Regions from separate parts of the Streptomyces sp. NPDC056628 genome, predicted to be linked through region 3. Evidence: riboswitches for the same ligand, from Rfam matches in the RefSeq annotation. Region 3 holds a riboswitch; each other region holds the start of a gene.
What was found. Region 3 has a riboswitch for S-adenosylmethionine ahead of ACFRAC_RS25140 (amino acid ABC transporter permease). Riboswitches for the same ligand answer to the same signal wherever they lie in the genome.
Positions count from the first base shown of each region.

Region 1: linked by a shared signal. The riboswitch ahead of ACFRAC_RS14250 (aminotransferase class V-fold PLP-dependent enzyme) and the one ahead of ACFRAC_RS25140 (amino acid ABC transporter permease) in region 3 are both predicted to bind S-adenosylmethionine.
Region 2: linked by a shared signal. The riboswitch ahead of thrC (threonine synthase) and the one ahead of ACFRAC_RS25140 (amino acid ABC transporter permease) in region 3 are both predicted to bind S-adenosylmethionine.

Region 1 is NZ_JBHTWG010000008.1:225,914-232,354, forward strand. It holds gene ACFRAC_RS14225 (NlpC/P60 family protein) at 1-238, opposite strand, end outside; gene ACFRAC_RS14230 (NYN domain-containing protein) at 449-1,792, opposite strand; gene ACFRAC_RS14235 (hypothetical protein) at 1,827-2,066, opposite strand; gene ACFRAC_RS14240 (rhomboid family intramembrane serine protease) at 2,232-2,981, shown strand; gene ACFRAC_RS14245 (Lrp/AsnC family transcriptional regulator) at 2,978-3,259, shown strand; gene ACFRAC_RS14250 (aminotransferase class V-fold PLP-dependent enzyme) at 3,315-4,682, opposite strand; SAM riboswitch class IV at 4,809-4,925, opposite strand; gene trpD (anthranilate phosphoribosyltransferase) at 4,998-6,062, opposite strand; gene ACFRAC_RS14260 (cytochrome bc complex cytochrome b subunit) at 6,202-6,441, opposite strand, start outside.
Region 2 is NZ_JBHTWG010000014.1:18,014-24,454, forward strand. It holds gene groL (chaperonin GroEL) at 37-1,659, opposite strand; gene ACFRAC_RS18875 (cold-shock protein) at 1,968-2,174, opposite strand; gene ACFRAC_RS18880 (MoaD/ThiS family protein) at 2,618-2,893, opposite strand; gene thrC (threonine synthase) at 2,890-4,173, opposite strand; SAM riboswitch class I at 4,192-4,361, opposite strand; gene ACFRAC_RS18890 (glucosyl-3-phosphoglycerate synthase) at 4,522-5,466, shown strand; gene ACFRAC_RS18895 (trehalose-6-phosphate synthase) at 5,562-6,441, shown strand, end outside.
Region 3 is NZ_JBHTWG010000024.1:44,604-51,044, reverse strand. It holds gene ACFRAC_RS25150 (putative leader peptide) at 1-24, shown strand, start outside; gene ACFRAC_RS25145 (glutathione S-transferase C-terminal domain-containing protein) at 163-1,062, shown strand; SAM riboswitch class IV at 1,101-1,208, shown strand; gene ACFRAC_RS25140 (amino acid ABC transporter permease) at 1,564-2,547, shown strand; gene ACFRAC_RS25135 (amino acid ABC transporter ATP-binding protein) at 2,544-3,329, shown strand; gene ACFRAC_RS25130 (transporter substrate-binding domain-containing protein) at 3,421-4,443, shown strand; gene ACFRAC_RS25125 (LLM class flavin-dependent oxidoreductase) at 4,519-5,706, shown strand; gene ACFRAC_RS25120 (NtaA/DmoA family FMN-dependent monooxygenase) at 5,724-6,441, shown strand, end outside.

The sequences.
Region 1 (6,441 bases), on a different contig from region 3:
TGGAGATCTCCTTCTGGAGCTTCTCCTGCTTCTCCTTGGCCCCGTTGTACTTCTCGGTGGCCTGCTCGGCCTGCTCGTAGAGGGCGTCGACCTTCGCCTTGACCTCGTCCTTGCTGGGCTTCTCGCTGGGTGCCGCGTTGGCAGCCTGGGAACTGATGGCCACGGCGGCGGCTGCCGCGGTGGTGAGCACGGTCACACGTGCACGGCTCGGCTGCTTGGGTCGACGGTGGGACGCCACGGAGGTGAACTCCTTCTTCTGAGTGATCACCCGCTCGGAGGTTCGAGCCCAGACCCTAGTGACCCTCCTGTGATCAGATCAAATCCTCACCGGAAAAATCTCACCCCAGCCGTCATTCTTTACACACAACTCACAGGTCGTCACGCGCGATTGACGCTGTGTGGCGCGATCGCCCCATCAATTCGGGCATAGCACCTGTACGTTGGCGCTTCAGGACAGGCGCTTGAGAAGTACCGCAGATGCCACGGGGCGCGCGCCGGCGCGTGCGACCCCGTCCGCCACCTCGCGGTCCGTCGAGGCGACGATGACCGGCCGGCCGGGCGGCTCGGCGCGGACGAGCTGACGGATCAGCTCGTCGGCCGTCACCCCCGGCTTGGAGAACAGCACCCGCACGCCGCGCGGCGGTGCCAGCAGCACCGGCGCGGCCAGTTCGGCCCCGTCGAAGACACAGGTCACCTCGGCGCCGGTCTGCGCGGCGAGCTGCGAGAGCTGGCCGAGGAGCCGCAGGCGCTGCTTCTCCAGCGGCATCTGCGGATAGCCGGTCTTGGTGACGTTGTAGCCGTCGACCACCAAGTGCGCCTGGGGCAGGGCGAGTAGCTGGTCGAGGATGGCCGGGTCGTGCTCGGACAGCGCCCGCGCGGCGATGTCCTTCGGGGACATCCGGCCCGGCTCGACGGCGTCCACGGTCTCGGCGGGCCGCACCGACACCGGCGGCAGCGCCAGCTCGCGCCGAAGTCCCTGGGTGGCGTCCAGCAGGGTGTCCAGGAGCAGCCGTACGCGCATGTCCTCCACGCTGCGCCCCTCGCGGGCGGCGCGGCGCGTGGCCTCCAGGGCCGCCTCGGACTCCGCGAGCCGCGCCTTGAGCCGCCGGGTCTCGCTCTCGGCCGCCGACACCTGGGTGTTCCCCTCGGCCCGTACGGCCTCGGTCTCGGCCCGGGCCTTGCGCAGGGCCGCCTCGCCGCGCTTGACGTCGCTGAGGGCCGAGCGCAGCTTGCGGTGCAGGGACTCGGCCTCCTTCTTCGCCGCGTCCAGCTCCGCGCGCAGCCGCTCGGTCTCGTGCCGGGTGTGCTCGCGGGCCTGCGCCAGCTCCCCGCGCAGCCGCTCCAGCTCGGCACGGCTCTCCTCGCCGGCCCGCTCGGCGTCGGCCCGCTGGGCCTCCTCACCGGCCGCGGTGACCAGCTTGACCCAGCCCGCGTGCCGCAGCACATAGGCCGCGGCCGCCACGTCGAGCGGGTCCGCGGCCGCGGGCGCCGAGCCGGAGTCGAGGGCGCCGGTGAGCTCCGGCTGGGCCTCTCTGAGCTTCTCCCCGATCCGCTGGCGGAACAGCGGATCGGTCTCCAGCGCGGCCGCCATCGCGTTCCCCGCGAACTTCGCCCGGCGGTTCGGCGCGAATCTGGCGTACTGCCGCAGCTGCGCGGGCAGTTCGCCCACGGTCAGTCCGCCGAACCCGTCGGACACGATCTGCACGACCCTGCGGCGCACACCGTCGGGCAGCGGACGGTCGAGCACCTCAGCGGCGCCGTCCTCCGGCCCCCCGCCTTGTGTCTCCACCATCCGTCACCCCAATACGTGTGCGGTGCCGTCCCCGTCAGGAACCGGCGCCCGGCCTGTCCACGAGCTCCACCTTGTCCACCGCGTTGCACCAGCGGCAGCGCACCGCCTCGATCGTCTCACTGAGCACCTCGCGCTCCTCGACCTTGGGCTCGCCGGCCAGATCGAGGTGGACGTACTCGACGACCTTGGACGAACGCGTCACGTCGAAGCGGGTGAGGTTGCCGCAGAGAGTGCAGCGCCACCGCGTCGTCCCGGTGGGCAGGGGAACCGTCATCGTGACCGCGCTCTTTCCTTCTAGGCCTTCTATTGTCCGCCACGCCCCGGGCTGCCGGGGCATGTGGCTCGTAACCCTACGGCCTGGCGGGTACTCGCCGCCCGCCCGTCCGTGGCGGCGAGGCGGTCTGCGGGAGTGCGTCCCGTTACGTCATGCTCTGTATTCATGATCCGCACCTGGCGCCCGGCGCGCTCCCCGGCCCGGTCCGGCACCGCGGCCCGCAGGCCGCCGGCGCCGGTGACGCACACACTGATCGTCCTGTGCGCCGCGCTGTTCCTGGCCGGGCCGGCGGCCGGCCTCAATCCGGCGTTCGGCTCCGGCGAGGAGCTGCTCGCCGCGCAGCGGGCCTACTTCCACCGCTGGGGCGTGGTGCCCGCGGACCTCTTCGCGGGCACGCCCCGGGCGGCGCTGACCCCGGTCACGGCCCTCTTCGTGCACGGCAGCTGGGTGCACCTGCTCGGCAACATGCTCTTCCTCTACGTATTCGGCGCGATGACCGAGGAGCGGATGGGCCGGGTGCAGTTCACGCTGTTCTGCCTGGGCTGCGGTTATCTGGCCCTGCTGGGCTACTCCGCCGCGAACGACGACTCCACCCAGCCGCTGGTCGGCGCCTCCGGGGCGATCTCGGCGGTCCTCGGCGCGTTCCTCTTCCTGTTCCCCACGGCACGGGTGACAAGCCTGCTGCCGTTCCTGCTCTTCCTGCCGCTGCGCTTCCCCGCCTGGATCGTGCTGCCCTTCTGGGTGGCCGTCCAGTGGGTCGCGGCCGGCCGGGCGGGATCGGGGCCGGGGGTGGCGTACCTGGCGCATCTGGTGGGCTTCGGCCTGGGCTTCGGCTACGCGTGGGCGCGCTTCGGGCGGCGCACTAGAGTGAGGAGCACCCGAGCTCCGGCCCCCGAGGGAGAGAACAAGCCGTGATCACCGCGATCGTCCTCATCAAGACCAGCGTGGACCGGATCCCCGAGATCGCCGAGCAGATCGCGTCGCTGGACAGCGTCAGCGAGGTCTTCTCGGTCACCGGCACCTACGACCTGATCGCGATGGTGCGGGTGAAGCGGCACGAGGACCTGGCGGAGGTCATCCCGGGCCGGATCAGCAAGATCCCCGGCGTCGAGGGCACCGACACACACGTCGCCTTCCGCACCTACTCCCAGCACGACCTGGAGGCCGCGTTCGCCATCGGCCTCGACAGCTGAGAGGGCGCTCCCCGGCGGCGCAGGCCGTGCCGGCGCGCCGCCGGGGACGGGCCGCTCAGGCCGAGGTGTCGGGCACGCAACGGCCGTTCTCGGTCCGGTAGTTCCACCGGGCGCCGTCCGTCACCAGTTCCCGCACGGCCGTCACGAACCGCTCGACGTGCTCGTCCGGCGTCCCGGCGCCGAAGCTGACCCGGATCGCGTTGAGGGACTTCTCGCCCGGCTCCGCCTCCGGGGCACCGCACTCCCCCTGGGTCTGCGGGTCGCTGCCCAGCAGGGTCCGCACCAGCGGGTGGGCGCAGAACAGCCCGTCGCGGACGCCGATGCCGTACTCGGCGGACAGGGCGGCCGCGAAGTGGGAGCTGTTCCAGCCCTCCACGACGAAGGAGAGCACACCGACGCGCGGGGCGTCGTCGCCGAACAGCGACAGCACACGGACCTCGGGCACCTCGGCGAGGCCGGCCCGCACCTTCTCGATCAGGTACCGCTCCCGGGCGACCAGGCCGTCGAAGCCGGCCTCGGTGAGGGCCTTGCAGGCGGAGGCGACGGCGTAGGCGCCGATGACGTTCGGGGAGCCGGCCTCGTGGCGGGCGGCGCTGTCGTGCCACTCGACGTCCAGTCCCCCGTCCTCGCGCCGGGTCACCGTGCGGCTGGCGCCGCCGCCCGCGAGGTACGGCTCCGCCGCGCGCAACCAGTCGGAGCGGCCCGCGAGCACGCCGGAGCCGAACGGGGCGTACAGCTTGTGCCCGGAGAAGGCGACCCAGTCGACGTCCAGGTCGCGGACGCTCACCGGGTGGTGCGGGGCGAGCTGCGCGGCGTCGAGCACGATCCGGGCGCCGTGCGCGTGCGCGGCCGCCGCCAGCTCCCTCACGGGCCACAGCTCGCCGGTGACGTTGGAGGCGCCGGTGACGCAGACCAGGGCCGGGCCGTGGGGGTCGCGGTCGGCAAGGGCGCGCTCCAGGGTCCGCACGGCCTCGCCGGGGGTGCGGGGCGCGTCGAGGAAGGTGACGCGGGCGTCGCGCCACGGCAGCAGGGAGGCGTGGTGCTCGGTCTCGAAGACGAAGACGTGGCAGCCGGCCGGAAGCGCGGCGGCGAGCAGGTTGAGCGAGTCGGTGGTGGAGCGGGTGAAGACGACCTGGTCGTCGTCGCGGCAGCCGAGGAACTCGGCGACGGTCCGGCGGGCGTTCTCGAACAGGTCGGTGGAGAGCTGCGAGAGGTACCCGGCGCCCCGGTGGACGCTGCCGTAGTACGGCGCGTAGGCGGCCACGTCGTCCCAGACGCGCTGCAGGGCGGGGGCGCTGGCGGCGTAGTCGAGGGCGGCGTAGGTGACCTCGCCACCGGTGACGAGCGGGACGGTGACATCACCGCCCAGAACGGGCAGCGGGGCACAAATGTCCTGGACGGAGGCAGCACTGGAGACAGACATGACGGAACTCCGTGAGAGAAAGAGTGAAAGTGAAGAAGGGTGTGCGGAGGCGGGGCTCGGCGGCCCTATCGCATTCGCTTGCTCACGGAAGACTCCTCGACGACCAGGATCCCTGGAATCGTGAGGGATCCGCGCTTGCCGCAGACCTCGCTGCCTGCGGCCTGGTCTTCACCCGGGGCACCCCGCCACGGACGGAGGGTTGCCGGACAGTCGGCCGGGGCCTCATGACTGTCACTCATGACCTGGTACGGGAAAGTACGCGAGATGATCGTCGTCCCGCAACCCGTGTCCGGATCGCGGGACGGCACTCGCCCGTCAGGCGTTGCTGGCGGCCACCCAGCGCTCCAGCGTCCGCTTGGCCGCGCCGGAGTCGATGGACTCGGCGGCCTTCGCCATGCCGCGCCGGATCTGCTCGGTGAGCGGGGCGTCCGAGGGGTCCAGCGCGACCAGCGCGGCGGCCGAGTTGAGCAGGACGGCGTCCCGTACGGGTCCGGTCTCCCCGTCCAGCAGCCGCCGGGCGACCTCCGCGTTGTAGGAGGCGTCGGCGCCGCGCAGGGCCTCCACCGGCACCAGTTCGATACCGACGTCCCGCGGGTCGAAGCTCTCCTCGCGGACCACGCCGTCGCGTACCACCCACACGCGTGAGGTGGCCGTCGTCGTCAGCTCGTCGAGGCCGTCGTCGCCGCGGAACACCAGCGCGGACGAGCCCCGCTCGGCGAGGACCCCGGCGATCAGCCCCGCCATGCGGGTGTCGAAGCAGCCGACGGCCGAGGCGCCGACCCGGGCCGGGTTGGTCAGCGGGCCGAGCAGGTTGAACGAGGTCGGGATGCCGAGGTCCCGGCGCACCCCGCCGACGAACCGCATCGAGGGGTGGAACTTGGCGGCGAAGCAGAAGGTGATCCCGGCCTCGTCGACCACCCGGGCCACCCCTTCGGGGGACAGGTCCAGGTTGATCCCCAGCTTCTCCAGCACGTCCGAGGAGCCGCTCGCCGAGGAGGAGGCGCGGTTGCCGTGCTTGACGACCTTGGCGCCGGCCCCGGCGATCACGACGGCGGACATCGTGGAGATGTTGACCGTCCTGGCCCGGTCGCCCCCGGTGCCGACGATGTCCACGGCGGGCCCCGGGATGTCCAGGGGCTGCGCGTGCGCGTACATCGCCTCGACCAGGCCGTTGACCTCCTCGACCGTCTCGCCCTTGGCGCGCAGGGCGACCATGAACCCGGCGATCTGCGCGTCGGACGCCTCGCCGCTCATGAACCGGTCCATCGCCCAGGCGGTGTCGGCGGCGCTCAGATCCCGGCCGGCCAGCAGGGCGCTCAGGACCTCGGGCCAGGAACGGCCCGCCGCGGTGTCGCCTCCAGCGGGGGTCACAGCGCTCATAAGCCGCTCCAGGGTCAGGTGTCCCGCACTTCGGGACATCGGTCTCAACGAGGTCCACCCTATCCAGGCGCCGGACACGGAGAGGGGCCCCGTCCGAAGACCGGACGGGGCCCCTCTGCCGTGTGTGGCGGTGCAGCGATCAGTGGTGGCCGTGGCCGCTCGTGATCTCCTTGTACTCGTCGACGGTCGGCTTGGGAATCTGGCCGTCCGTGCCGTAGAACGACTTGCTGAGCTTGGCGCGCAGCTTCTCGGACGCCTTCACCTTGCGCTCGACGCCGTTCTCGTCGACCGTCGGGCCGATCTCGGCCGGCTTGTACTGCTCGTGCGCGGTGAGCGTGTACATCGCGTCCTGGCTGAGCGGCTCGTGGATCTCGATGTA
Region 2 (6,441 bases), on a different contig from region 3:
GACGTGGATCGACCGGAGCCGGAGCCCCGAGGACGATCAGAAGTCCATGTCACCGCCCGGCATGCCGCCGCCGGCCGGGGCCGAGGCCTTCTCCGGCTTGTCGGCGATGACGGCCTCGGTGGTGAGGAACAGCGCGGCGATCGACGCGGCGTTCTGCAGCGCGGAGCGCGTCACCTTGGCCGGGTCGATGATGCCTTCGGCGACCAGGTCGACGTACTCACCGGTCGCGGCGTTCAGGCCGTGGCCCGGGGTGAGGTTGCGGACCTTCTCCACCACGACGCCGCCCTCGAGACCGGCGTTGATGGCGATCTGCTTCAGCGGGGCCTCCAGCGCCAGCTTCACAGCGGCGGCACCGGTGGCCTCGTCGCCCTGCAGCTCCAGCTTCTCGAAGACCTGGGAGGCCTGCAGCAGGGCCACGCCACCACCGGCGACGATGCCCTCCTCGACGGCCGCCTTGGCGTTGCGCACGGCGTCCTCGATGCGGTGCTTGCGCTCCTTGAGCTCCACCTCGGTGGCGGCGCCGGCCTTGATGACCGCGACACCGCCGGCGAGCTTCGCCAGGCGCTCCTGCAGCTTCTCGCGGTCGTAGTCCGAGTCGCTGTTCTCGATCTCGGCGCGGATCTGGTTGACCCGGCCCTGGACCTGCTCGGAGGAGCCGGCACCGTCGACGATGGTGGTCTCGTCCTTGGTGACGACGACCTTGCGGGCCCGGCCCAGGAGGTCGAGCGTGGCGTTCTCCAGCTTGAGGCCGACCTCCTCGGAGATGACCTCGCCGCCCGTGAGGATGGCGATGTCGCCGAGCATGGCCTTGCGGCGGTCGCCGAAGCCCGGGGCCTTGACCGCGACGGACTTGAAGGTGCCGCGGATCTTGTTGACGACCAGGGTCGACAGGGCCTCGCCCTCGACGTCCTCGGCGATGATCAGCAGCGGCTTGCCCGACTGCATGACCTTCTCCAGGAGCGGGAGCAGGTCCTTGACCGAGGAGATCTTGGAGTTCGCGATCAGGATGTACGGGTCGTCGAGGACGGCCTCCATACGCTCCATGTCGGTGGCGAAGTACGCCGAGATGTAGCCCTTGTCGAAGCGCATACCCTCGGTGAGCTCCAGCTCCAGACCGAAGGTCTGGGACTCCTCGACGGTGATGACGCCTTCCTTGCCGACCTTGTCCATGGCCTCGGCGATGAGCTCGCCGATCTGGGTGTCGGCGGCGGAGATGGAGGCCGTGGAGGCGATCTGCTCCTTGGTCTCGACGTCCTTCGCCTGCTCCAGCAGGGCGGCGCTGACGGCCTCGACGGCACGCTCGATGCCGCGCTTGAGGGCCATCGGGTTGGCGCCGGCGGCCACGTTGCGCAGGCCCTCCTTGACCAGGGCCTGGGCGAGGACGGTCGCGGTGGTCGTACCGTCACCGGCGACGTCGTCCGTCTTCTTGGCGACTTCCTTGACCAGCTCGGCGCCGATCTTCTCGTACGGGTCCTCGAGCTCGATCTCCTTGGCGATGGAGACACCATCGTTGGTGATCGTGGGGGCGCCCCACTTCTTCTCGAGGACGACGTTGCGGCCCTTGGGGCCGAGCGTCACCTTGACGGCGTCCGCGAGCTGGTTCATGCCGCGCTCGAGGCCGCGCCGCGCCTCCTCGTCGAACGCGATGATCTTGGCCATGTGAAGTGGTCCCTCCAGGACTGGGGGTGATTCCTTCGGACCGCGCCCGCGCCCGCGACGGACGGCTCGCCGGCCGCGTGGTTCCTTGCCCCACCTGGCCTGCGGGCCTCACCGACCCGGTCCTCCTTTGTCACTCTCACCTTCAGAGTGCTAACGCCAATGATTAGCACTCGGGGTACGAGAGTGCAAGGCGCCCGGGCGTGCGTCTGCTCGCGCGCAGGGGCGCGCGGGCACGGCGAAGGGCCCGCGCCCCCAGGAGGCGCGGGCCCTTCGAAGAAGAACGTCGCTGCTGTTCGTCGACGCGTGCTTCAGCCGGTCGCCAGCCGGACCATGTCCGCCTGCGGCCCCTTCTGACCCTGCGAGATCTCGAAATCGACCCGCTGGCCCTCTTCCAGGGTGCGGTACCCGTCCATCTGGATCGCGCTGTAGTGGACGAAAACATCCGCACCACCGTCGACCGCGATGAAGCCGTACCCCTTCTCCGCGTTGAACCACTTGACGGTGCCCTGAGCCATGCCTAACTCCCCTATTACTGGCCCTTGCACAGATCCACACTTCGCGGATCCGGGTCAGACCTCACCCCCCAATCGGTCGGGGGCGTGCGCCGGAACGCGTCGACCGCGGCTGAATGTATCTGCCCAACTGCCGTCTGCAACAGGTCAATCGGACGAGAAATCCGGGCACGACCGGTCGGGAATGTGGCGACAATTCCGCTGACTTCAGGTCAAGTCGGGCCGGGCAAACGGAACAAAAGCCGCATAGGGCCCGCGGACTTTGGCTACTTCTTGTCGGGCCGGCGGCAGAAATCAAAGACGGCCGGTCCGTGGACCGGCGGTGCGTTCCCCAACTGTACCCCGCTCAATCACACAGAATTGCCTCCTCCGCTTCTCTCACGGAGGAGGCAATTCGTTGAACGCTCGGTAACCAGCGTTACCGGAGGTAATGTTCGGTCATCCGGTCAGCCGCCGGCGACGGCCGGAATGATGGAGACACCTGCGCCGTCCGGGGTGGCGGTCTCCAGACCCTGCTCGAAACGCACGTCGTCGTCATTGACGTACACGTTGACGAAGCGCCGCAGCTTGCCCTGGTCGTCCAGCACCCGGGCCGCGATCCCCGTGTGGTTCTTCTCGAGGTCGGAGATGACCTCGGCCAGGGTGGTGCCCTGGGCGGCGACCTCGGCCTGCCCGCCCGTGTAGGTGCGCAGGATGGTCGGGATACGAACGGTCACGCTCATGCGAGGCCAGCCTCTCGGAAGGAGTCAAGGTTGGGACGAATCGTCGCGGTGAGGCCCGTACCCGCCACCGCGTCCAGCGTCTTGAGGCCGTCGCCGGTGTTCAGGACGACCGTGGTCTTGGCGGGGTCGAGCGCCCCGCTCTCGATGAGCTTCCTCGTGACGCCCACCGTCACCCCGCCCGCGGTCTCGGCGAAGACGCCCTCGGTCCGCGCGAGCAGCCTGATCGCCTCGACGATCTCCGCGTCCGTCACGTCCTCCACGGCGCCGCCCGTGCGGCGGGCGATGTCCAGGACATAGGGGCCGTCGGCCGGGTTGCCGATCGCGAGCGACTTGGCGATGGTGTCCGGCTTCTGCGGACGGACCACGTCGTGACCTGCCTTGAAGGCGGTGGACACCGGCGAGCAGCCCTCGGCCTGGGCACCGAAGATCTTGTACGGCCGGTCCTCGACCAGACCGAGCTTGATCAGCTCCTGGAGGCCCTTGTCGATCTTGGTGAGCTGGGAGCCGGAGGCGATCGGCACGACGAGCTGGTCCGGCAGCCGCCAGCCGAGCTGCTCGCAGATCTCGTACGCGAGCGTCTTGGAGCCCTCGGCGTAGTACGGCCGCAGGTTGACGTTCACGAAGCCCCAGCCCTCGCCGGCGGGGTCGCCGATCAGCTCGGAGCAGAAACGGTTCACGTCGTCGTAGTTGCCCTCGATGCCGACGAGCTCGCCGCCGTAGATCGCGGCCATGACGACCTTGCCCTGCTCCAGGTCGTGCGGGATGAACACGCACGAGCGGAAGCCGGCGCGGGCCGCCGCGGCGCCCACCGCGCCGGCGAGGTTGCCCGTCGACGAGCAGGACAGGGTGGTGAAGCCGAAGGCGCGCGCCGCCTCCAGGGCCTGCGCGACCACGCGGTCCTTGAAGCTGTGCGTCGGGTTGCCGGAGTCGTCCTTGACGTACAGACCGCCGGTGACGCCCAGTTCCCGGGCGAGGTTGTCGGCCTTGACGAGCTTGGTCCAGCCGGGGTTGATGTTCGGCTTGTCCGCCACGTCGGCCGGGACGGGCAGCAGGGGCGCGTAGCGCCAGATGTTCGCGGGGCCCGCCTCGATGCGCTGACGGAGCTTCTCGGTGTCGTATCCCGAGAAGTCGTAGGCGATCTCCAGCGGGCCGAAACACTCCTCGCAGGCGAAGACCGGGCCGAGCGGTACCCGGTGGCCGCACTCGCGACAGGACAGCGCGGCGGCGGGGCCGAGGTCTACGGTGGAGTCGGTGCTGCTTGCAACAGTCTGCACAGCCATGTGAGGCGAGGCCCTTTCTCCTCATCTTCCTCACGACGCATCTCGCCGTGAGACGGATTTGGCACCTTCCCTAGCCGGGAGCCTCGCGGAGACGATCAACGGTGACGATCGACGCTGATCTACGAGAACCGACTGGAGGGTTGCCGGGGCTTCATCGGGCCGTGTCCCTCTGCCCCTCTGGATGAGCGGTATGCGGTTGTCATGCAGTTGTGAACGGCGGGCGACCCCTGACATGCGATGGTCACTCGCGCTGTTCAAGACTGTAACCGAAGGCCAGGACAGTTGAGGGAGCCGTCCGAACCGCGAGATGGAGCACCGACGTCTTTCGACAGTGAGGAGCCGCCGACCGTGCTGGAAGAAGTCGAGCGCTGGCTGATCAGCCGCTCCTGGTCCCTGGCCGACCGTCCGCTGCACCACGTGCTGGCCGCCAAGCAACGCTCGGGGCAGTCGGTCTCGGTCGTCCTGCCCGCTCTGAACGAGGAGGAGACGGTCGGCGACATCGTCGCGATCATCGCCCACGACCTCGTGCACCAGGTGCCGCTGGTCGACGAGATCGTCGTCGTCGACTCCGGGTCCACCGACCGCACCGCCGAGGTCGCGGCGGCGGCCGGCGCGCGGGTCGTCCACCGCGACGACATCCTGCCCCGTATCCCCGCCGTGCCCGGCAAGGGCGAGGTGCTGTGGCGCTCGCTGCTGGTGACGGGCGGGGACGTCGTCTGCTTCATCGACGCCGACCTGCGCGAGTTCTCCTCGGACTTCGTCGTCGGCATCGTCGGCCCGCTGCTCACCGACCCCGGCGTCGACCTGGTCAAGGCGATGTACGACCGCCCGCTCGGCGGCGCGTCCGGACAGGGCGGCCGGGTCACCGAGCTGATGGCCCGCCCACTGCTGAACATGCACTGGCCTCAGCTGGCCGGATTCGTGCAGCCGCTCGGCGGCGAGTACGCGGCCCGCCGCGGCCTGCTGGAACAGCTGCCCTTCCCCGTCGGTTACGGCGTCGAGCTGGGCATGCTGGTGGACGCCCTGCACCTGGTGGGTCTGGACGCCCTCGCGCAGGTGGACGTCGGTGTGCGCAAGCACCGGCACCAGGACGGGCAGGCGCTGGGGCGCATGTCCGCCGCGATCTACCGCACCGCTCAGCTGCGGCTGGCGCGCGGGCATCTGGTGCGCCCGTCGCTGACCCAGTTCGAGCGCGGCGCGGACGGTTTCGAGCCACGGACGTACTCGGTGGACACCGAGGAACGGCCGCCCATGGTGGAGATCGCGGAGTACGCGGCGCGCAGGGTCGCGTGAACGCCGCACCACGGCCGTATACAGCGCGTACGTGAGCCCCCCACTGAGCCGAACCGCACGTTTGAGCGTTTCCGGGCCGGGCTAGGTTGAGGCGTATGGCTTCCCCGCAGACTGCTGCCAAGGTACTGGTCGCCTCGAACCGCGGCCCGGTCTCGTACGAGGTGCGCGACGACGGTTCGCTGCACAGCAAGAGGGGAGGTGGCGGAGTCGTCTCCGGGCTGTCGGCGATCGGCCCGGACGCGGGCGCCCTGTGGGTGTGCTCGGCGCTCTCCGACGGCGACCGGGAGGCGGTGCGCCGCGGCGTCGGCGAGGACGGCGTGCTGATGCTGGACATCCCGGCCGACGTGCACGCGGACGCCTACAACGGCATCGCGAACTCGGTCCTGTGGTTCGTCCACCACATGCTCTACCAGACGCCGCTGGAGCCGGTCTTCGACGCGGAGTTCCGGCGGCAGTGGGCCTCGTACGAGACCTACAACCGCGCCTTCGCGGAGGCCCTGGCCGAGCGGGCGGCCCCCGGGGCGGCCGTGCTGGTGCAGGACTACCACCTGACGCTGGTGCCCGGGATGCTGCGCGAGCTGCGTCCGGACCTGCGGATCGGGCACTTCTCGCACACGCCGTGGGCGCCGCCGGAGTACTTCGCGATGCTGCCCGACGACATCGCCCGTCAGGTGCTGGGCGGGATGCTCGGCGCGGACCGCCTCGGCTTCCTCACCCGGCGCTGGGCGGACGCCTTCGAGGCGTGCTGCGAGCGGTTCGCCGGCGGGCTCGGCGGCACCCGGACCGGGGTGCACGGCCTGGGCGCGGACGCGGACTTCCTGCGGGCGCGGTCGCACGAGGCCGACGTGACCGAACGGATGACCGCACTGCGGGACGAGATCGGCACCGCCCCGGACGGCTCGGCCCGCCGGACCGTCGTGCGGGTCGACCGCACCGAGCTGTCGAAGAACATCGTGCGCGGCCTGCTGGCGTACC
Region 3 (6,441 bases):
CAGCGCGTCTGCAGCGCGATCTGACCTCTGAGCGCGGCCCCCGCCACCCCCCGCCACGCGTTGGTCCGCATGCCCGCACACCACTTCGCCGCATGCCCACGCCCGCCGGACGTCCACCCGCCGGCCCAGCCGTATGCCCACACGCCTGCCCAGGGGAGAGCCATGACCGTCGCACCGTCGGCCGCCCACACGTCCACCCGGACCGCCCCCGCCTTCCGCGGCCGCATCGGCAGCGACGCGCGCAGCGGTCACTACGCCGTGCCGCGCCGCTACCGCCTCCATCTGTCCATCGCCTGCCCGGACGGCCTGCGCATCGCCGTCGCCCACAGCCTGCTCCGACTCGGTGACGTCTGCCCGGCGACCTTCCTGCCCGCGGTCCCCGACTGCCCCGACGGCGGGCACACCGGGCTGCGCCCGCTGTACGAGGCCAGCGCCCACCGCTACCCCGGACCCGCCCTCGCCCCGGTCCTCAGCGACGACTGGTCCGGGCGCATCGTGAGCACGCACGCCCCCGACATCATGCGCGACCTCGACCGGCACTTCGGCGGCTGTCGCGAGTCCCTGTACCCCTGTGGCGCCGAGTCCGAGATCGAGGCCGTCGAGCGGATGTGCGCGCAGGACATCGAGGACGCCGCGCAGAACGCGGGCACCGCCGGCGCCGGGCCGGCGGAGCGCGAGGCCGCTCTGGAGACCCTGTTGCGCTCCCTCGGCGCGCTCGACCGCTGGCTGACCGGACGCACCCGCATGATCAGGGATCAGATCACGGCAGCCGATGTCGAGTTGTGGGTCACCCTCGTCCAGCTCGACACCGTGCACCGGCACCACCTGGACGCCGCCGCCGTCGAGCGGATCGCCGCCCACACCGCCCTGTGGGGATACGCCCGCCGGCTCGCCGCCCACCCGGCGTTCGGCGCCCACCTCGACCTGGACGCCATCTCCCGCCGCCACCAGGCCCGTTGCCGCGGCCTGGAGGCCGCCGGAGCCGCCGTGCAGATCCTGGACTGGGCGGCGCACACCGCCAGGACCGCCGCCGAACCGTCCCGCTCCGTGGACCACCGTTGACATTTCCTCGTTCAACTGGATTGACTACGGCCCAGATCGGTCATGAGCGTCAGCGACAAGCCCTGGCTCGCTGACCGGCAACCCTCGCGTCGCGGTGGGGTGCCCCAGGTGACGACCGGACCGGATGACTTCGGTAAGCGCGCAGGCCCGAGCGGGCCGGAAGAGTGAGTGACGCCATGGACGCAGTCCCCAGGACGGCCGCAGGCCGCCCTCGCGGCCGCGTCCACGCGTACGCCACCTTGTTCGCCGCCGACCGGGCCGTCGATCTGCTCCGCGTGAACAGCGCACTGTGTACCGCGCCGGGCTGCGCCCGCCGCCGCGGCTGACCTCTCCTCCGCGGCACCGCACCCCAGACGACCATCGCCGCGGCGGTGTGCCGTCGCCCGCCCCGCCCCCGGTGACCGTGCGCCCTCACCTCCCCGGCCCTGCCGTCGACCGGCCGTGCCCGCGGCCGAGGTGTCCACGTCCCGCGGGGGCATCCGACTCCTGCCGGAGCCCACCATGACTGAACCCCCAGGCGCCGCCGTCTCCCTGGCCGAGGCGCCGCCGCCCGCCGCCACCCCGTCCGCACCGCTCACCGCCCAGCGCGTGCTGCCGCTGAGGCGCCCCGGCCGCTGGATCGCCACCGCCGTGGTCCTGGTCCTCACCGCCCAGTTCGTCCACGGCCTGGTCACCAACCCCTTCTACCAGTGGGACCGCTTCGGCTACTGGTTCCTGCGGCCCACCATCGTCGACGGCCTCCTCATCACCCTCGAAGTCACCGCCTACAGCGCCGTCCTGGGCCTCGTCGGCGGCGTCCTGCTCGCGCTCGCCCGGCTCTCCCGCAGCCCCGTGCTCCGCGCCGTGAGCTGGGTGTACGTGTGGGCGTTCCGCTCCATCCCGCTCATCGTCGTCCTGCTGTTCCTGTACAACTTCAGCGCCCTCTACAAGACGCTGAGCCTCGGCGTCCCCTTCGGGCCGGCCTTCCTCACCTTCGACGAGTCGGAGCTCGCCACCGACCTCGTCATCGCGGTCGTCGGCATCAGCCTCCACGAGTCCGCGTACGCCGCCGAGGTCGTCCGGGGCGGCATCCTCTCCGTCGACCAGGGCCAGCACGAGGCCGCGGCCGCGCTCGGGCTGCCGAAGGGCTACCAGTTCCGCCGGATCGTGTTCCCGCAGGCGCTGCGGTCCATCGTGCCGAACTACGTCAACCAGCTCATCGGCCTGATCAAGGGCACCTCGCTGGTGTTCTACGTGTCCCTGCTCGACCTGTTCGGCGCCGCCCAGTCCATGGGCTCCACCTACCCCGGCGACATCGTGCCGCTGCTCATGGTCGCCACCGTCTGGTACCTCGTCCTGACCAGCGTCGTCTCCGTCGTCCAGTTCTACGTCGAGCGGTACTACGCCCGGGGCGCCACACGCTCCCTGCCGCCGACCCCGCTCCAGAAAATGCGGGCCTCCGTCACCGAGCTGAGGGCCCGCGTCCGCCGGGAGGCCGCCGTATGAGCACCGCCGTCGACGACCACGCGCCCGCCACCGTCGAGGTGCACGACGTGCACAAGTGGTACGGCGCCCACCGCGTGCTGGACGGGGTGGACCTGACGGTGCGGCCCGGCGAGGTCACCGTGATCCTGGGCCCGTCCGGCTCCGGCAAGTCCACCCTGCTCCGGGTCGTCAACCACCTGGAGAAACCCGAGATCGGGTACGTCAGCCTCAACGGCGAACCGATCGGGGTACGCCGGCACGGCGGGCGCCTCAAGGAGCTCAGCGAGCGGGCCATCCTCGCCCAGCGCGGCAGGATCGGCTTCGTCTTCCAGAACTTCAACCTGTTCCCGCACCTGACGGTCCTCGACAACGTGGCCGCCGCCCCCGTGGCCACCCGCCGGCTCCCCAAAGCCGCCGCGCTCGAACTCGCCCGCGACCTGCTCGCCAGGGTCGGTCTCGCCGACAAGGCCACCGCCTACCCGCGGCAGTTGTCCGGCGGGCAGCAGCAGCGGGTGGCCATCGCGCGCGCCCTCGCCCTGCGCCCCGGCGTCATCCTCTTCGACGAGCCGACCTCCGCCCTCGACCCGGAACTCGTCGGCGAGGTGCTCGCCGTCATCAAGGACCTGGCGACCAGCGGCACCACCCTCGTCATCGTCACCCACGAGATCGGCTTCGCCCGCGAGATCGCCGACCGCGTCGTCTTCATGGACGCCGGCCGGATCGTCGAACAGGGCCCGCCCTCCGAGGTCCTCGACGCACCCAGGCACGAACGGACCAGGGACTTCCTCAGCAAGGTCCTGTGACCCCACCCACGCCCGTCTGCCGTTTCCCACCCGCTCGCCCGCTTTCCCCCCACGCCCGCCCACGACCCGCCTCGCACACCCAAGGACGGCCATGCCCACCCACATCACCCGACGTGCCCTGCTCCGCGGCATCACCGCCGCGACCGCCGCCGCCACCCTCGCCACCGGGCTCACCGCCTGCGGCGGGGAGAGCGACGCCGCCACCTCGACGCAGGACAGCACCGGCACGGTCACCGTCGGCCGGCTCTCCAACGGCGCCGCCGAGGAGAAGACCCTCAAGGTGTCCGAGGTGAAGTCCATCAGCGCCAAGCTGCCCGCCGCCCTGAAGAAGAGCGGACGACTCGTCATCGGCTCCGGCACGCTGCCCTCCGGGGCGCCGCCCCTGGGATTCGTGGGCAGCGACCAGAAGACCCTCACCGGCTCCGAGATCGACCTCGCGCGTCTGGTCGCCGCCGTCTTCGGACTCAAGCCCGAGGTCAAGCGGTTCACCTGGGAGAACCTGTTCGTCGGCATCGACAGCGGCAAGGTGGACGTCGGCTTCTCGAACATCACCGACACCGAGGAGCGCAAGCGCAAGTACGAGTTCGCCTCCTACCGCAAGGACGACCTGGCGTTCGAGGCGCCGAAGGACTCGACGTTCCGCTTCGACGGCGACTACCGGACCCTCGCCGGCACGACCGTCTCCGTCGGCGCCGGCACCAACCAGGAACGCATCCTGCTGGAGTGGAAGAGCCGCCTGGAGAAGGAGGGCAAGGAGCTGACGGTCAAGTACTTCCAGGACACCAACAGCACGTACCTGGCCCTGAACAGCGGCAAGATCGACGCCTACTTCGGCCCCAGCCCCAACCTCTCCTACCACGTCACCCAGACCGGCGGCACGCCCGACCCGACCCGGATCGCCGGGCGGTTCTCCGGCGCCGGGGCGACCCTGCAGGGCCTGATCGCCGCGACCGCGAAGAAGGGCAGCGGGCTCGCCGAGCCGCTCGCCGAGGCGATCAACCACCTCGTCGACAACGGGCAGTACGCCCAGTGGCTCGCCGCGTGGAACCTCTCCGGCGAGGCCGTGGAGAAGGCGGAGGTCGACCCGCCCGGCCTGCCGCTCGACAACTCCTGACGACCATCACCGGGCCCGGGCCCTCCCCGGCGGAGGGCCCGGCGCCGTCGTACGGACCACAGGAAGGCACCGACCGTGTCCTCACGCCCCACCACCCTGCACCTCGCCGTCGCCCTGGACGGCACCGGCTGGCATCCCGCCTCCTGGCGCGAGCCGGCCGCCCGGCCCCGGGACCTGTTCACCGCCGCCTACTGGACCGACCTCGTCACCGAGGCCGAGCGGGGCCTGCTCGACCTCGTCACCATCGAGGACGGCCTCGGCCCGCAGTCCTCGCACTTCCTCGACCCGGACGGGCGCACCGACCAGGTACGCGGCCGGCTCGACGCCGTCCTCATCGCCTCCCGCGTGGCCCCCCTGACACACCACATAGGACTGGTGCCGACCGTGGTGGCCACGCACACGGAGCCGTTCCACATATCCAAGGCGATCGCCACCCTCGACTATGTGAGCTCCGGCCGGGCGGGCCTGCGCGTCCAGATCACCGCGCGCCCCAACGAGGCCGCCCACTTCGGCCGCCGCACGATCGAACGCATCGACGACTACGACACCCCCGCCGTCCACGAGCTCTTCGACGAGGCCGCCGACCACGTCGAGGCCGTCCGCCGGCTGTGGGACAGCTGGGAGGACGACGCCGAGATCCGCGACACCGCCACCGGACGCTTCATCGACCGCGACAAGCTCCACTACATCGACTTCGAGAGCCGCCACTTCAGCGTCAAGGGCCCCTCCATCACCCCCCGGCCGCCGCAGGGACAGCCCGTCGTCACCGCCCTCGCCCACGACACCGTGCCCTACCGGCTCGTGGCCCGCTCCGCCGACATCGGCTTTGTCACACCGCACGACGCCGACGGCGCCCGAGCCGTGGTCGCCGCGATCCGCGCCGAACAGCGGGCGGCGGGCCGCGCCGACGAGCCGCTGCACGTCTTCGGAGACCTCGTCGTGTTCCTCGACGACGACCCGGCCGCCGCGCGGGCCCGCCGGGAACGGCTCGACACGCTCGCCGGGGAGCCGTACACCGGCGACGCACTGATCTTCACCGGCAACCCCGCCCAACTCGCCGACCTTCTGCAGGAGTTCCACGCCGCCGGACTCACCGGCTTCCGGCTGCGCCCCGCCGTCGCCGGCCACGACCTGCCGGCGATCACCCGCGGCCTGGTGCCCGAACTCCAGCGGCGCGGTGTCTTCCGCCACGCCTACGAGGCCGGCACCCTGCGCGGCCTGCTCGGCCTCGACCGGCCCGCCAACCGCTACGCCGCCGCCTGAGCCGGAAGGACCCACCGATGACCAGCTCCACTGTCCCTTCGAATCTCCCCTCGAAGCCTCAGCGCTCCGTGAAGCAGATTAACCTGGCGGCCCACTTCCCCGGCGTCAACAACACCACCGTGTGGAGCGACCCCCGGGCCGGCAGTCACATCGAGTTCAGCTCCTTCGCGCACTTCGCGCGGACCGCCGAACGCGCCAAGTTCGACTTCCTGTTCCTCGCCGAAGGGCTCCGGCTGCGCGAACAGGGCGGGAAGATCTACGACCTCGACGTCGTGGGCCGCCCCGACACCTTCACGGTGCTCGCCGCGCTCGCCGCCGTCACCGAACGCATCGGGCTCACCGGCACCATCAACTCCACGTTCAACGAGCCCTACGAGGTCGCCCGCCAGTTCGCCAGCCTCGACCACCTCTCCGGCGGACGGTCCGCCTGGAACGTCGTCACCTCCTGGGACGCCTTCACCGGGGAGAACTTCCGCCGCGGCGGCTTCCTGCCGCAGGAGGAGCGCTACTCCCGCGCCAAGGAGTTCCTCGCCACCGCCAAGGAGCTCTTCGACTCCTGGCAGGGCGACGAGATCATCGCGGACCAGGCCACCGGGACGTTCCTCAAGGACGCCAAGGCGGGCTCGTTCACCCACACCGGGCAGCACTTCGACATCCACGGGCAGTTCAACGTCCCGAGCTCACCCCAGGGCCGGCCCGTCATCTTCCAGGCCGGCGACTCCGACGAGGGCCGCG